3 regions of the Bradyrhizobium sp. T-1 genome follow, and region 3 is predicted to be linked to each of the others. Evidence: predicted binding sites of a transcription regulator. Region 3 holds the regulator's gene; each other region holds the start of a gene.

Region 1 (5,826 bases), 1.8 Mb from region 3:
GCCTTGCTGCGGGGCACGTGCAGCCGCGCGAGATCGGACAAGCGGATCGTGGTCGTGCGTCGCGTCGCGATGATGCGTTCGACCGCCTTGGTGCCGAAGCCCGGCACGCGCAGCAGCTCCTCGCGGCTGGCGCGGTTGACGTCGAGCGGGAAGCGGTCGCGATGGCGCAGCGCCCAGGCGAGCTTTGGATCGATGTCGAGCGGCAGCATCGCGCTGTCGTCGACGATCTCCGCAACGTCAAAGCCGTAGAACCGCATCAGCCAGTCGGCCTGGTAGAGCCGGTGCTCGCGCAGCAAAGGCGGCTGTACCAGAGGCAACGCGCGGCTCGCGTCGGGGATCGGGCTGAAGGCGGAGTAATAGACGCGCCTCAACCGGTATGAACCATAGAGATTGGCGCTGGTGTGGAGAATGGTGTGATCGTTCGCGCCATCGGCACCGACGATCATCTGTGTGCTTTGCCCGGCAGGTGCGAAACGCTGCGGCTTTGCCTTCGTCTTGGTGCTGCTGATATCCTCGGCTTCGTCGAGCTTCAGCCGCAGCCGGCCCATGGTGCGGCGGATCGCGCGCACGTCTTTTTCGGGCGCGAATTGCTGCAGGCTGGTCTCCTGGGGCATCTCGATATTGATGGAGAGACGGTCGGCATATTTGCCGGCTTCCGTGATCAGCGCGTCGTCGGCTTCCGGAATGGTCTTGAGATGGATGTAGCCGCGGAAGTGATGCTCCTCGCGCAGCTTTCGCGCGACGCTGACCACTTGCTCCATTGTGTAGTCGGGGCTGCGGATGATGCCGGAGGAGAGGAACAGTCCTTCGATGTAATTGCGCCGGTAGAAGTCGAGCGTGAGCTTGACCACTTCGTCGATGGTGAAGCGGGCGCGCGGCACGTTGGAGGAGGCGCGGTTGACGCAATAGAGGCAATCGTAGTTGCAGGCATTGGTCAGCAGCACCTTGAGCAGCGAGATGCAGCGGCCGTCCGGCGCGTAGGAATGGCAGATGCCCATGCCCGGCGCGGTCGAGCCCATGCCCTTGCCGTCGCTGGAATCCCGCTTCTCGGTGCCGCTGGAGGCACAGGAGGCGTCGTACTTGGCGGCATCCGCCAGGATCTCCAGCTTACGTTGTACGTCCATCCCGGAATCCCTTTGATTCAACTCATGAATCCGATAGGGCGCAATTCGATTGACTCTTCGCGCGCCGTTAGCTTTATATTAGAACATATCATGAACAAATGAGCCAGCCGCTGGTTCTCTTTTTGAGAGGCATCGGCAATCACCTCTGAAGGAGCGGCGAGCATGAGCGGCGCACGCATGAGCGCGCTTGCGACCTTGCGCAGCCAGATCGAGCGGATCGAGACGGCGGAAGTCGGGCATCATCACGACCGCGTTGCGCTCGGTCACAGCGAAGTGGACCACGCCTTGAAAGGCGGACTCGCACGCGCGGCGATCCACGAGGTGTTTTGCGAAGGGCGTCAGGGCGCGGTTGCGACCGGCTTTGTCACCGGGCTTGCGGGCCGCGTCACGACGCAGCGGCCGCTTTTGTGGGTGCGGCAGGATTTTTCGGAGCTCGAGGCCGGCGCGCTGTCGATGAGCGGGCTCGCCGAGCTCGGCCTCGATCCGCGCCGCGTGGTGATGGTGCGGGCGGCTGACGTCGAGAGCGCGCTGCGCACCTCGGCCGATGCGCTCGCCTGCGATGCGCTCGGCGCCGTCGTGCTCGAGCTCTGGGGCGAGACCAGGCAGTTCGATCTGGTGGCGAGCCGCAAACTGACGCTGGCCGCGCAATCGTCCGGCGTCACCGGCTTGCTGTTGCGGATGGCGGCGCAGCCGCTGCCCTCGACTGCGGAAACGCGGTGGATGCTGCGCGCCGCGCATTCGCCGCCGGGTTCAGCTTCAATGCCTGCGGCGCCTTGGAGTGCCTGGGGCGCGCCGCGTTTCGATGTCGAGCTGTTGCGTAACCGTCATGGCCCGTGTGGCCGGTGGATCATGGAATGGAAATGTGATGAGTGCCAGTTCTCTGAACCGTCGGCGTATCCTCAGCCTGTGGCTGCCGCGCCTGCCCATCGACCGGATCCAGCGGTTCTTCAACAGCGCCGGGCTGGGTAAAACCAATGATCCCAGCATTGTCGTCATCAAGGACACCAATGCGCTGGTGATCCATGCGCTCGATGAAGCCGCCGAGCGCCTCGGCCTGCACATTGGCCAGCCGCTGGCCAATGCCCGGGCGATGTGCCCGGACTTAAAGGTGTTCGACGCCGATGTCGTGGCCGATGCCAAGATGCTGAGCGACATCGCCGACTGGTGCGATCGCTTCACGCCGCTGGTGGCGCTCGATCCGCCGCACGGGCTGTTCCTCGACATCACCGGCTGCGCGCATCTGTTCGGCGGCGAGGCCGCGCTGTTGCAGACGCTGGTTCGCGCGCTGGCGCGCCAGGGCTTTGCCGTCGGCGCAGCCATTGCCGGCACCTCGGTCTGCGCGCGCACGCTGACACGGCAGACGCCTGGCGTTATTGTTGCCGATGGCGGGGAGGCGGCGGCGATCGACCGCTTTCCGGTGTCCGCGCTTGGTGCCGACGAGACGATTACGACTGGCCTGCGCCGGGCTGGCTTGAAGACCATCGGCGATGTCGCCTCGCGCAATCCGAGTGAAATCACGGCGCGGTTCGGTGCACGGTTCTCCACGCTGCTCGCGCATGCGCTGGGGCAGGGCGATGCGCCGATCAATCCGCGAAAACCCCTGCCCGACTACATCGTGGAGAAACGCTTCGCCGAGCCGATCGCGACCGACACCATGATCGCGATGACGCTGTCGCGGCTGGCGGATACGCTGATTACGTCCATGGAGAAGCAGGGCAAGGGCGCGCGCCGTCTGGAGGCCGCGTTCTTCCGCACCGACGGCGTGGTACGTGCGATCATGGTCGAGACCGGACGTCCCGTGACGCGAAGTGCCGTGATCGACCGGCTGTTCCGCGAACGGCTCGATGCGCTCGCCGATCCGCTCGATCCCGGTTTCGGTTTCGACATGGTGCGGCTGTCGGCAAGCCGCACCGAGATCGTGGTGCAGGAGCAGCGCGATCTCGATGCCCACGTCCATGACAATGACGAACTTGCCGCGCTGATCGACCGCATCGCCGCGCGGATCGGCGGAAAACGCGTCGTCGTGCATCTGCCGCAGGACACCCATATCCCCGAGCAGGCGGTGCTGGCCGCGCCGGCGCAGCATCATCTCGCCGTCGCCATGCAGGCCGAATGGCCGGCGCGCGCCGAGAGCGAACCGCCGCTGCGTCCCCTGCGGCTGTTCGACAAGCCGGAGCCGGTCACCGTGCCGTTTGCGACCGTGCCGGACGGTCCGCCGCATCAATTCACCTGGCGGCGCGCGAAACACGCGGTGGTGCGGGTGGAAGGGCCCGAGCGCATCGCGATGGAATGGTGGCGGCAGGACGGCAAGCAGCTGACGCGGGATTATTTCCGCATCGAGGATGCCGAGGGCCTGCGCTTCTGGATCTTCCGCGATGGTCTTTACGAGGGCGAGGTGTTCGACGCCGACGGCAAGCCCGCGCCGCCCAACTGGTATGTGCACGGTCTCTTCGCATGAATACGCTTGCTTATGCCGAGATCGGCATCACCACCAATTTCTCCTTCCTGCGTGGCGGCTCGGATCCGCGCGCCTATGTGCACCAGGCCAGCAAGCTCGGCATTCCCGTGATCGGCATTGCCGATCACAACACGCTCGCCGGCGTGGTGCGGGCCTACAGCGAGCTCGACAATGACAAGGTGCTGCACAAGCCAAAGCTGCTGATCGGCGCGCGGATCGTCTTCATCGACGGCACGCCCGACATTCTCGTCTACCCGCGCGACCGCGCCGCCTATGGCCGGCTCTGCCAGCTTCTGACCCGGGGCAAGCGCGGCGACGACATCACGCGGATCGAGAAGGGCGAATGCCATCTCACCTTCGCCGATTTGCTGGAGTTTTCTGAAGGCCAGCTCCTGGTCCTGACGCTGCCGCATCGGTTCGATGATGCGCAGGCACTGGATGTGCTTTCAAAACTTAAGGCAAGTCGCGCCGAAGGTGTGTGGCTGGCGGCGAGCCTGATCTATCGCGGCGACGACCGCCGCCGCCTGGCGCGGCTCGACGATCTCGCCGCCAAAGCAAAAGTGCCGCTGCTCGCGACCAACGAGGTGCTCTATCACGATCCCGGACGCCGCCCGCTGCAGGATGTGCTCACCTGCATCCGGGAAAAGACCACGATCGAGGCGGTCGGACGTAAGCTGGAAGCTAATGCCGAGCGCTTTCTGAAGACGCCCCGCGAGATGTCCCGGCTGTTCCGCGATTTTCCCGAGGCGGTCGCGGAGACCATGCGCTTTGCGGACACAATCGAGTTCTCGCTCGATCAGCTCAAATACCAGTATCCGGACGAGCCGGTGCCGCCGGGCAAGACCGCGCAAGGGCATCTGGAGGACCTGACCTGGGCGGGCGTCGATAAATATTTTGGCGGCAACATCGACGACAAGCTGCGCGCGACCCTCAAAAAGGAGCTCGCGCTGATCGCCGAGCTGAAATACGCGCATTACTTCCTGACCGTGCACGACATCGTCCATTACGCACGCAGCCAGAACATTCTGTGCCAGGGTCGCGGCTCGGCGGCGAATTCGGCCGTCTGCTACGTGCTCGGCATCACCTCGGTTGATCCAACCAAGGTCGATCTCTTGTTCGAGCGCTTCATCTCCAAGGAGCGGCTGGAGCCGCCCGACATTGACGTCGATTTCGAGCATTCGCGCCGCGAGGAGGTGATGCAATATGTCTATCGCCGCTACGGCCGCCACCGCGCCGCGATCATCGCCACCATCATCCACTATCGTCCGCGCAGCGCCATCCGCGATGTCGGCAAGGCGCTGGGGCTGACCGAGGACGTCACCGCCGCGCTCGCCGACACCGTCTGGGGTAGCTGGGGCAAGGGTCTCAACGACATGCAGGTCAGGCAGGCCGGGCTCGATCCGCAAAACCCCATGATCAACCTCGCGGTCGAGCTTGCGACCGAATTGATCGAATTCCCGCGCCATCTGTCCCAGCATGTCGGCGGCTATGTGCTAACGCAGGACCGGCTCGACACCTATGTGCCGATCGGCAACGCCGCGATGGACGACCGCACTTTTATTGAGTGGGACAAGGACGATGTCGACGCGCTCAACATGATGAAGGTCGACGTGCTCGCGCTGGGCATGCTGACCTGCATCCGCAAGTGTTTTGATCTGATCGATCAGCACAAGGGCAAGCGCTGGGTTCTGGCGACCGTCCCGCAGGACGATCCCAAGGTTTACGACATGCTGTGTGAGGGAGAATCGCTCGGCGTGTTCCAGGTCGAGAGCCGCGCGCAGATGAACATGCTGCCGCGCCTGAAGCCGCGGACCTTCTACGATCTCGTCATCGAGGTCGCGATCGTGCGTCCGGGGCCGATCCAGGGCGACATGGTGCATCCTTATCTGCGCCGGCGAAACGGTCTGGAGAAGGTGACCTATCCCTCGCCATCGCCCGAGCATGGTCCCGCGGATGAGCTCTACAAGGTGCTGCACAAGACGAAGGGCGTGCCCCTGTTCCAGGAGCAGGCAATGCGTATTGCGATCGAGGCAGCAAAGTTCACCTCTGAGGAAGCCAACGGCCTGCGCCGCTCGATGGCGACCTTCCGCAATGTCGGCACCATCGGCCAATACGAGGAAAAGCTGATCGGCAACATGGTCGCGCGCGGTTACGATGCCAATTTCGCCAGAAGCTGCTTTGACCAGATCAAGGGCTTCGGCTCCTACGGCTTCCCGGAGAGCCATGCCGCAAGCTTCGCCCAGC
Region 2 (5,826 bases), 3.1 Mb from region 3:
CGGCGCACCAGCTGACGCCGTTCGCAAAAAGCTCAATCTTCGCAAACTGTTGCTGATGGGAGCGGCAGCTGTCGCCCTCGCCGGCGCGAGCTGGTACGGCTACGATTACTGGACCGTCGGCCAGTACCTCGTCTCCACCGATGACGCCTATGTGAAGGCCGACAACACCACCATCGCCCCGAAGGTCAGCGGCTATCTCAACGGGGTCCTGGTCGCGGATAACGAGCATGTGAAAGCGGGCCAGGTGCTGGCCAGGATCGATGATCGCGACTTCAAGGTCGCGTTCGACCAGGCTCGCGCCGATGTGCAGGCGACGAATGCCACCATCGCCGGCAAGGAAGCACAGATCGAGGTGCAGCAGGCAGCGATCAAGGCCGCGCGCGCCACGCTCGACGTCGATCAGGCCAACCTCACTTTCGCCGCGCAAGACAACAAGCGCTACACCGATCTCGCCGCAACCGGCTCCGGCAGCGTGCAGAATGCACAGCAGGCGCAATCGCGCATTGCCTCCGCACAGGCGGCGCTCGAACGCGACACCGCCAATCTCACCTCGGCTCTCAAGCAGGTCGACCTGCTCAAGGCCGAGATCACACAGGCCAAGGCCGCCGCGGCGCGCGCGGAAGCCGTGCAGCACCAGACCGAGCTGAACCTCAGCTACACAACAATCGTCTCGCCGATCGACGGCGTCGTCGGCAATCGTTCGTTGCGCGTCGGCCAGTTCGTGCAGGCGGGCACGCAGCTGATGTCGATCGTGCCGGCCGAGGGCGCTTATGTCGTCGCCAATTTCAAGGAAACGCAGCTCACCCACGTGAAATCCGGTCAGACCGTCGATATCGAGGTCGATATGTTCCCGGGCCAGGTGGTGCACGGCCACGTCGATTCCATCGCGCCCGCGAGCGGCCAGGAATTCGCGCTGCTGCCGCCCGACAATGCCACGGGCAATTTCACCAAGGTGGTGCAGCGCATCCCCGTCAAGATCGCGCTCGATGACGAGCACGGGCCCGCCATCGCGCTCAGGCCCGGCATGTCCGTGATCCCGACCATTGCGACGCGTTCGAATGCGCCGGCTGTGAAGGCGGCCGATGCATCAAAGGCAAAACTCGTTTCCGGAGGGTCGTGCCATGTCAAACAGCCTCTCACTTTCGACGCCAGCAACATCGGCCGCGACGTCTAATCACGTCGCTGTCGATCCCAACCGTGCCAGCGCCGCAACCTGGATCGCCGTGCTCGCCGCCATGATCGGCTCGTTCATGGCGATCCTGAACATCCAGATCACCAACGCCTCGCTCGCCAATATCGAGGGCGGCATTGGCACCGGCGCCGACAACGGCTCCTGGATCTCGACGTCGTACCTGATCGGCGAGATCATCGTGATCCCGTTGACCGACTATTTGAGCCGCGTGTTCACGTTCCGCCGCTACATGATCACAAGCGCAGCGCTGTTCGCGGCGTTCTCGGTCGCCTGTGCCTTCACACATGACCTGCCGTCGATGATCGCGATGCGCGGCCTGCAGGGCTTTGCCGGCGGCGTATTGATCCCGATGGCGTTCACGCTGGTACTGACCAAGCTGCCGAAACCGCACCAGCCGGTGGGGCTCGCGATCTTCGCACTGTCCGTCACCTTCGCCCCCGCGATCGGCCCGACCATCGGCGGCTATCTCACCGAGACCTATGGCTGGCGCACCATCTTCTTCGTCAACGTGATTCCGACCGCCGTGATGGTGGCCGCGCTCTATCTGACGCTGGAGCGGCAGAAGATGCAGCTCGGCCTGTTGAGGGACGGCGACTGGGCCGGCATCGTCACCATGGCGATCGGGCTGTCAGCCTTGCAGGCCGTGCTAGAAGAGGGCAACAAGGACGACTGGTTCTCCTCGCCCTTCATCGTCAAGCTCGCGATCATCGCAGCCGTCAGCCTCACGCTGTTCGTCGCGATCGAGCTCTCGATCGAGAAGCCGCTGATCCGGCTGCGCCTGCTGACGCAGCGCAATTTCGGCTTCGGCACCATCGCGATGACCATGGTCGGCTTCGCATTGTTCGGCTCGGTTTACATCCTGCCGGCCTATCTCGGTCAGGCACAGGGCTACAATGCCGAGCAGATCGGCAACGTGCTGGCCTGGACCGGCCTGCCGCAGCTCGTGCTAATCCCGCTGATCCCGAAGCTGATGCAACGCTTCGACACGCGCTACATCGCCATCACCGGTCTCCTGATCTTCGCTTATAGCTGCTTCATGAACACGGCGATGTCGCCGGACTATGCCGGCGACCAGCTCTGGATCCCGAACATCGTGCGCGCGGTGGGCCAGGCCATGGTGCTGACGCCGCTGACCTCGGTGCTGACGGGCGGCATCGCGCCACAGGACGCGGCGGCGGCCTCCGGCATCAGCAACATGTTCCGCAATCTCGGCGGTGCGATCGGAACAGCGACGCTTGCGACCATCATCACCAAGCGCGAACAATTACATTCGAACATCATCGGCCAGTCGGTCACGCTCGGCCGCGAGGAAGTCCGCACCCGCCTCGCGCAGATGACGGATTACTTCATGGCCCATGGCGTGCCCGACCCCAACGCCGCACGCGAACAGGCCATCATCGCGCTCGGCAAGACGGTGAAGCGCCAGGCGCTGGTGATGGGCTATTCCGACGCCTTTGCGGTGATCGGCGCGGTGCTGGTGCTCGCGGCGATCGCGGTGCTGCTGACGCGACGAGTGAAGGCGGGTGGACCGGCCCACTAAGGCCTCGCCCATTGATTGCAGTTGGTCGCGTCGGAGAGCTTGACGACTGCTTCTTTTTATGTTCCCTTTTCGTTCTGTTCTAGTGCCGGTTGTAGCGGAGTTCATTTCATGACGGATAAGGCGCGCGGCGAGCGTGAACCGGCTCAGCTCGTAATTTACAACGATGACGATACGCCGGATGAATTTGTCATCCGTCTCTTCCGTCAGGTTTTCGGCAAGACAGACCGCGAAGCCGCCGCGATGATGACGCTGATCGAGCGCGAAGAGAAAGTCGCCTGCGGTCCCTACCCACAATCGGTCGCGGAAGCGCTGTTCAAATCGGCCAAGCAATATGTCTGGCTCGGCCAACATCCGCTGAAGATCACGCTTGAAGAGATCAAGACTCCCTGCGAACTCTGCGGCAAGCCGGAGGGACAAACGGACGTTCGCGTCGGCAACCGCACGGTCTGGCTGTGCAGCGAGTGCATTCGCGCAGCGGATACTGTGAGCACGCCGGCAGAGCCGGAAAGGGAGTTCGAACACGCTTACGAGGTGCTGGACTGGCACTTTACCGGCGTCCCACGCAGCAAGCTCGTGACCACGATCCGCCAGTTTCCTGGACATATGCGGGTAGATGTCCAGGTGGCGATCGACCGGCTGTTCGCCAAGGCTATCCGGTTGTTTGGGCTAAACGAGGAACAGCGCTATGAGACGCTATCGATTTCGCAGCTCCTCCGGGAAGGCCGCCAGGCACTGGCGATTGCACCACGGCAATATTCCGACATCGATGCCGGCGAGACGACTCCCGTCAAATGCCTCGATAACGGCTTGTGGCTGTGCGAGCAGGATGGCCTGCGTTATGCGGTATTGCTCAGTGCACATCGCGAATACAGCCGCGAGCCGGGGATCCGTCTCGAGATCATGGTGCCCGTGGGCACCGCAGGCGCAATCCTTGTCCAGCAATGTTTCGGCGAACTGGAACAGGCCGTGCAAGCCGCACGCAGCTATCGCGGCAAGATCCTCTCGCTTGATGCCGATTCCGACTATCGCGGCTACTCGCGAGGCATCACCGTACATCGATTGCCGCAGGTCGCCCGCAACGACGTGATCCTGCCGGAGCAGACCTTGCGGCTGCTCGATCGCAACGTGCTGACTTTCGTCAACACGCGCGATCAATTGCGCCGGCTTGGTCAGTCGACGCGCAAGGGCATCCTGCTGTACGGCCCGCCCGGCACCGGCAAGACCCATACGATCCGCTATCTCGCAACGCATCTGCCTGAGCATACGACGCTGATCATTACCGCCGAGCAGATCGGCCTGCTCGGCGCCTATATGAACCTGGCACGGCTGCTGCAGCCATCAATGGTCGTGATCGAGGATGTCGATCTGATCGCCCGCGACCGCGACGACATGGGGCCGTGTGAGGAATCCATGCTGAACAAGCTGCTCAACGAGATGGATGGGCTGAAAGAAGATGCGGACATCCTGTTCGTCCTGACCACCAACCGGCCGGAGGATCTCGAAGGCGCCCTCGCCGGACGCCCGGGCCGCATCGATCAGGCGATCGAGGTGCCGCTCCCCGACGAAATCGGCCGCGGCAAGCTGGTCCGGCTCTACGGCAAGGGATTGCCGCTCGACGACGCAGTCATCGCCGAAGCTGCCCGACGCAGCGAAGGCACGAGTTGCGCATTCATCAAGGAATTGATGCGGCGGCTGGCACAGGCGAGCCTGGCGCGCGATGGCGGCAACTCGGTGACGTCAGCCGATATCGACGAGGCGCTCGACGACATGCTGTTCTCCGGCGGGCGGCTCAACGCGCAATTGCTCGGCGGCGCACAGGCCATGGCGGCGGGATGACCCCTGCCGCCACCGCGCTTTACGCGGGCTCACCTGTTACGGCGCGCAGGCAAAGCTCGACGCCTGCGTCACCGGGCCCGACTTGTAATGCGGCCAGGCCGGCCAGCGGCACAGCGGCATCGCACGCAACACCGAAAATGACGGTGCTTCGACCTTCTGCTCGGTGACTTCGAGGTCACCGGGCGCGGTTCCCTTCTCGACCCAGTCGACCAGCACGCTCAGCATATCGACATTGGCAGGCGCGCCGGAGCCGACATGGTCGACGCCGGGGGCGGTGTAGAGCCGCGCGAATTCCGCCGTCTCGGCCTTGCCGAGCTTGCGCTCGACGCTCTCGAAATAACGGATGCCAGCATACGGATTTTGCGCATAATCGGCCATGTGCTCGAGCATGATCAGCCGGCCGCCGCGAGCGCGGAAGCGGCTGAGATCGGGATCGGTCGAATCCATCAGGCTCGAGACCTCGAGCAGCCGCGCCTTGTGCTCCTCCACCTTGTAGGTGGTGACGTCGAGATTGGGATCGCGCGCGAACACATATCGAATTCCGCCCGCCCCATAGATCCAGGCGATGCCGTTGTTGGGCGCAGGCGGCTGCACCGGCGGCGCCGCACCAAGCCACCATGCCATCCAGCCGCCGGTCGGCCCGGCCGCCGGCGTATCCTCGCCCGAGACGCCCCAGCCCGGATAATCGTCGAGCCCGTTGGCGAGCGCGAACGGGAATTTGTAGGTGGCGTGCAGTGTGTCGACCGCCTTGATCTGAGCGTCGGTGAGGCACTGATCGCCACTCTTGCCGTCGGCACAACGCAGTGTCTCGACCTTGAACGCAGCCTTGCAGCCCACGGGGTCCTGCACCAGCGCATCGTCGGATCCGTCCGCCTTGTCGCAGGCCGCCCGTACGGCGTCGCCCACGAGCCTGACCTGCGCCGGATTGATCCAGCCCTCGCCCATGGTGACGAGGCCGGAGCGGGTACCGGCATGCTGCAAGCCGACCCAATTGATGACGGGCACGCGGGCAAAGATCCCATCGAAATCGTCGGGATAGCGCTGCGCCATGGTCAGGGCCTCGCGGCCGCCTTCGGACGAGCCCATGAAGTACATCTTGTCCGGCTTCTTGCCGTAGGCGCGCTGCATCAGTGCGACTGCGGTGTCGCGCACCTTCTTGTAGGCGCGGTGGGCGAAATTCTCGAACGCCTCGTCATTCAAGGCGAACAGTTGCGGCGGCTCGCCCGGCTTGGACTCATGGCCGGAATCGGTGCCGTAG
Region 3 (5,826 bases):
CGGTGTCGCGCTGGGTGGCCGCGCTGCCAGGCGCGGTCGGCCACATCGCAGCCTTCGGTACCGCGCCGCTGATCGCTGCCAGCCTCGGCCTCATCCTATTGGGTCTGTTGCGCACTCCGCTGCGCTGGTCGGGCGCGTTCGTGCTCATGGCAGCTACCGTCTGGGGTCTGTCGGTCCGTCAGCCCGACATCCTCATCGCCGGTAACGGTCAAAGCGTCGCGGTGCGGGGCAGGGACGGGCAGCTGCATCTGATCAGGACCAGCAAGGACAATTTCCTGCTGAAGGAGTGGCTAGCTGCGGACGCCGATCCGCGCGATGCCGGCAGCGCCTCGCTCGGTGACGGCGTGTCCTGCGACGAAATCGGTTGCGTGACGCCGCTCGCCGACGGCCGCATGATTGCGCTGGCGCTGCGCATCGACGCACTGGCCGACGATTGCAGCCGTGCCGCGCTGGTGGTGACAGCCAGGCCCGCGCCGCCGGATTGCGCTGCGATGGTGGTCGATCGACCGCGTCTTGCGCGTCAGGGTGCACTGGCGCTGACGCAGCGTGGTGACGGTTTTGCGATTGCGGCGGTGAAGGCGAGAGGCGCAAATCGCCCCTGGTCGCCGGCGGCGGCCGGCGATGGAGAATTCGAACAGACCCTCATGCCACGATCGACAGCTCCGCGCGCCAAAGACGCAACACCATCGGAGGCCGACCTTCAGGCCGAGGATTAAGGCCGTTGTCTCAGCCGATCGGCAGACGCGGGGGCGTCGTGCGGTTGTCGGCGATCACGCGCGGCTTCTGCTCGCGCTCGCCGAGCGGCTGGGTCACCGGCAGTTGCAGCACGGTCGCGCGCTGGCCTTCGACCAGCTGCGTCACCAGCACGTATTTGCCGTCGGGGAATTCGATCGCGTCGTGATGACGATCGGGAATGTGCGGATCGATCTTGCCGAACTTGCCGACGCGCGAGTTGACAGTGCGGGTCCAGATCCAGCGATTATCGTAGCGGACGTTGTCGGCGAAGGCGAGCTCCGTTCCCGGAAGGAGGCAGACCGCGACCGACATGTCGGCTTCGGAGGCGAAGCCGCGCGTCGAGGTGCCGCGGAAGGTTGTCGTGACGATCGTCTCGCCCACTTCTGCGGGGCGCGTCGCGACAGCGTGCAGGCTGTAGTCACACATCGGGGTGCTCCTCAATCAGGATAGCGACCCACGCCTCTGTCTCGGACGCGCAGGCCCCTATCAGAGTGGAAGCCTGCGATCTTATGCTTGTTTGTGGGCAAATCTGCGGCTCGCATCCGCAGCGCGCGATCACATTATCTTTTTCAAATGCACGAGGAACAAAGCCTGCTCTCGCGCATTCGGAGAGCGCGTTGCCTCAGCGGCCAGCAGGTGCCGACCAGCCCGAATATTGCCAGCCCGGTTGCGACGGCTGCTCGACGGCGTTGCGGGCGTTGCGGAATTGCTCGCTCGTCGCCTGCGGTGCCTTGCGGGCGTGGTGCTGCGCAGCCAAGGCCTGCGACGCTGATGCTGCGATCAGCGCCATCGCGACGGTGCTCAAAATGATCTTGCGCATGGTGGTCTCCTCGGTCTCTCAAAGGCCTGCGAAGCGACGCGTGCTTCGTTGCGGCGTACCGAGGATGTCGCGCTGGAGAGGGGACCGGATAATCTGTGCAAAACCAGAAAGACTATCCAGCCGGAGCGGACAATCGTCCGCTCCAATCGTTGATCGCGGTCGTCGATCGCGACGCGCTCAATACTTCCGGTACAGCCCGATCAGCTTGCCCTGGATCTTCACCCGGTTGGGCGGAAGGATGCGCACCTCATAGGCCGCATTGGCAGGCTCAAGTGCAATCGAGGCGCCGCGGCGGCGGAAGCGCTTCAGCGTGGCCTCTTCGTCGTCGATCAGGGCCACCACGATATCGCCGGTGTCGCAGCTCTCGTTGCGCTGGATCAGCGCCATGTCGCCATCGAGAATGCCGGCATCGACCATCGAATCGCCGCGTACTTCGAGCGCGTAGTGCTCGCCAGCCCCGAGCATGTCCGGCGGGACGCTGATGGTGTGGCTGCGGGTCTGCAAGGCCTCGATCGGCGTACCGGCCGCGATCCGACCCATCACGGGCACTGCAACCGGGCGTTCGCCCTCGTCGGCGGGTGGACTCGAGGTCGTGCGCACCTTGCCGAGGTTGCCCTCGATGACGCTCGGCGTGAAGCCGCGGCGGTTGCCGGCGGCGGCCTGGAGCTCGGGCAGCTTGATCACTTCGATCGCGCGGGCGCGGTTCGGCAGGCGCCGGATGAAGCCACGCTCCTCGAGCGCGGTGATCAGGCGATGGATGCCTGATTTCGAGCGCAGATCGAGCGCGTCCTTCATCTCGTCGAAGGAGGGCGGCACGCCGCTTTCCTTCAACCGCTCGCTGATGAACCGCAGGAGCTCGTACTGTTTGCGCGTTAACATCTCGACCAAAATCCCCCGGTTGATGTCGTTCGATTCCGAGACGCTGAGTTCAGCGATAAGCCGCTACATGCTCGAAACAAATCATGAACGGACACTATATGTTCGATACATGTTCCGCAACTGCTTAATTTACCGTGAACGCGACAAAGTTCGCGGAACGGTTGCGAACGAAGCGGTCAGGCGGGCAGTCGCAGCACCTCGCAAGGCGTGCCCGTCGCGGCCTTCGGCGCAAACGGCGGGCGCACGAGAAGTGCCTGTGCCGCAGCGAGATTCGCAAGCAGCGAGGAGTCCTGGTGATCGACGGGGACGACGACGAGCGTGCCGTCGTCGCGCATGTCGAGGCGCGCGCGCAGATAATCCTCGCGCTGGTCGTTGGCGCCGACATCGCGGCCGAGCACGGCGCGTTCGCGACGGTGATGAACCGCGGAGCGACCTGAGAGCGCGCGAATCAGCGGCACCATGAACAGGAAGGCGCACACATAGGACGACACGGGATTGCCGGGCAGTCCGATCACCCGCATCGGCCCGAGCTGGCCGTTCATCATCGGCTTGCCCGGCCGCATCGCAATCTTCCAGAACGCCATCGCGGTGCCTTCTTCCCTCAGCGCCTGCTGCACCAGATCGTGGTCACCGACTGAGGCGCCGCCGGTCGTGATCAGGATGTCGGCACCGGATTCGCGCGCACGGCGGATGCCGGCGGTGGTGGCGGCAAGCGTGTCGGCGGCAACGCCGAGGTCGACGGTATCGGCGCCCTCGCTGCGGGCGAGCGCATGCAGGGCGTAGCCGTTGGAATAGACGATCTGGCCATGGCCGGGCGTTGAGCCCGGCATCACCAGCTCGTCGCCGGTGGCGAGAATCGCGACCTTCGGGCGGCGGCGAACGGCAAGCTGCGGGTGGTTCATGCCGGCGGCGAGCGCGACGTCGCGCTCGGTCAGCCGCGCGCCCTTGCGCAAGAGCACGTCACCCTCGCGGAAGTCGATACCGGCAGGGCGGATGTGCCGTCCGGCGATGGCGGCTTCCCTGATCACGATGCGTCTGCCGTCGGCGACCGTGTCCTCCTGGATCACGACGGCGTCCGCGCCATCGGGAACGACGCCGCCGGTGAAGATCCGGACCGCTTCGCCCGCGCCGACAGTTCCTGCGTAAGGGCGGCCGGCTGCGACCTCGCCAATGACGGTCAGCTGCGCGTCGACCTTTGCCGCATCGGCCGCGCGGACGGCATAGCCATCCATCGCTGACATCGCCTGTGGCGGTTGCGTCCGCCGCGCCGCGACATCGCGCGCGAGCACGCGATGAAAGGCCTCATCGAGCGAGACTGATTCTTCGGCCAGCGGCTCTGCACCGGCGAGCACGGCGGCAAGCGCATCGGATACCGGCATCAGGGCCACAGTGAACTCCTGCTACAAATCGAGTGATTTGGTCGGCAAGGTTCTAGCCGAGCGAAGGGGCTGAGGCAAAACACCGCGAGATCACGTGCAACACGCGCGCCTGCCTTCGTCGAAGGAGATTTATTTCTGCAGCATGAGCCGCACCAGCTCGGCCTGCCGGGTGACACCGGTCTTGTCGAAAATCTTCGACAGATGGCTGCGCGCGGTTCCATCGGTGATGCCGAGGCGCTCCGCCGTGGCCCTGCGGCCGCCGCCCTTGACGATCTCCAGCGCGAACGCGGCTTCAGCGCGGGTGAGGCCGTAGCGCTCGCGCAAAGTCTCGCCTTGCGTCTTGGCGGCGGGTTCGGGGTCGGTGATCAACACCATCGCGCTCGAGCGCCAGCCGGAGGCGAGGGGGACGGCCTTCTCGATCCATTCGCTGCCGACCGGTGTTACCTGCACGCGCAGCGGCATGCGGCCAGGCGGTCGCTGCAGGCTCATCTCGCCGCCGATGCGGTCCGGATTGTCGAGGCTGCAGGAGCTGATCAGTGCGCGCAGCTGATGACCGTCCTCGGCGTTGACGCCGCTCAGCACGCCGTCCTCGACAACGACACCGTGGCCGGTCTCCATAAGCTCGCGTGCCCGGCGATTGATGAAAACCGGGCGACCCTGCGCGTCCGCGAGAACAAAGCCCTGATCGAGCCCGTCCAGGCCCGCCAGCGCCGCGCGGCCGGTGATGTCGAGCTGGTGCGTACGCCGCTGGATAGCAACGGCGCGCACGAGATGCTGTGCCAGTGTCGCAAACAACCGGCGCGCCTTGGCATCATAGGGCTCCAGATTGGACGGCCGGTGGCTGGTCAGGATGCCGGTGGCATTGTGATCGACCAGCAAATTGGTCGTCAGCGGCTCGGTGTCGAAGCCGGCCGGCTGCCACCATTCGTTGTAGAAATCGCTGCTGGTGAACTGCGCGCGGCTGATGAAGTCGCCAATGGTGAAGATTTCGCCCGGCGTCCTGCCGACCCCCAGTGGCAGCAGCGGATTGCGCGGCGCCCAGCCGAGCAGGTCCTGCACGCGGGCGGGATCGATGCGCGGCGAGAGCAGGCTGGACAGCCCGTTGGCCGGATCGTAGATGCCAAACAGCACGCGGCCGCCGACGGCGTCATCGACGCGCTCCAGCACGCTCGACCAGCGGTCCTGCTCGAGCGCGGCGTCGTAGATTGCGCCCACGAGGTCCAATACGGCGTCGTCCGAAAGCTCGCCGGCGCGCATTCCAACCCCCGCAGTTGCAATGCGACATTTGAACGCAGTTTCAGGGTGGGAACAAGGTCAGAAAAGCGGCAGATCGGGCCTTGTTGCCGCGAAGCCGCAGTTTCCTGGGTATGGGCGATCGGATATCCGGCGAAGGGTGCATGAGATCACGACGTTGTCGGGTTTCCGTCCAGAGCCACGTCGGGCGCTTGGGGGCCCTGATCCCGGTCGGGCATTGGATCGGCCTGGGCCTTCAAATCGGCGGCCTTGCTGATCAGCTTTGCGGAAAGGTCAGAATCCGAGGTGGTTCTGGCGAATTTCATCAGCAGAGAGGCCTGCTTGGTGAGGTAGGTTTTGCCCAACACGTTGATACGTCCGATGTAGAAATCCCAACGGACTCATGAGTCCGGGAGGCGGGCATTCGTTCCAGGAACTTCGTATAAAAATGCACAGAGCTGGTTGGTTCCTGATCTCCGGACGAAATTGTTCCGGAATCGGCCGGTTGGGCAGCCGGCTTCGGCGGATCAGATCCCCAGCGCCTCCAGCGCAAGGCCGACGTCGCGGGGCGAGGTCACATGCACCGCGGTGAGGCCGCGAGCCCGGGCGCCCTCGATGTTCTCGACGAGATCATCAAAGAACACGATACGGTTGGCCGGCACGCCCATCGCGGCGACGACATGGTCGAAGGCTTCCGCATCCGGCTTGCGCAGGCCGATGTTGGAGGACAGATACAATTTGCGGAAGTGGCCGAGCAGGTCGGCATATTCCTTCGAGAAA

The links. The regulator LexA, encoded in region 3, represses DNA repair genes until DNA is damaged. The targets are predictions, from matches to a motif close to TGTTCNNNNTGTGTTCNG.
Region 1: ACWAT4_RS27990 (ImuA family protein) is a predicted target of LexA. The motif match lies at 1,204-1,221, and genes of this name have one in related genera.
Region 2: ACWAT4_RS04325 (ATP-dependent Clp protease adaptor ClpS) is a predicted target of LexA. The motif match lies at 2,792-2,809, and genes of this name have one in related genera.

What each region holds. Positions count from the first base shown of each region.
Region 1 covers NZ_CM132115.1:5,802,744-5,808,569, reverse strand. The annotation lists gene ACWAT4_RS27995 (putative DNA modification/repair radical SAM protein) at 1-1,124, opposite strand, end outside; gene ACWAT4_RS27990 (ImuA family protein) at 1,287-2,093, shown strand; gene ACWAT4_RS27985 (Y-family DNA polymerase) at 1,990-3,582, shown strand; gene ACWAT4_RS27980 (error-prone DNA polymerase) at 3,579-5,826, shown strand, end outside.
Region 2 covers NZ_CM132115.1:906,045-911,870, reverse strand. The annotation lists gene ACWAT4_RS04335 (HlyD family secretion protein) at 1-1,174, shown strand, start outside; gene ACWAT4_RS04330 (MDR family MFS transporter) at 1,122-2,732, shown strand; gene ACWAT4_RS04325 (ATP-dependent Clp protease adaptor ClpS) at 2,841-4,568, shown strand; gene ACWAT4_RS04320 (tannase/feruloyl esterase family alpha/beta hydrolase) at 4,605-5,826, opposite strand, start outside.
Region 3 covers NZ_CM132115.1:3,966,467-3,972,292, forward strand. The annotation lists gene ACWAT4_RS19030 (ComEC/Rec2 family competence protein) at 1-716, shown strand, start outside; gene ACWAT4_RS19035 (hypothetical protein) at 727-1,161, opposite strand; gene ACWAT4_RS19040 (hypothetical protein) at 1,358-1,555, opposite strand; gene lexA (transcriptional repressor LexA) at 1,733-2,434, opposite strand; gene ACWAT4_RS19050 (molybdopterin molybdotransferase MoeA) at 2,611-3,822, opposite strand; gene ACWAT4_RS19055 (helix-turn-helix transcriptional regulator) at 3,943-5,070, opposite strand; gene ACWAT4_RS19060 (hypothetical protein) at 5,217-5,414, opposite strand; gene ACWAT4_RS19065 (HAD family hydrolase) at 5,574-5,826, opposite strand, start outside.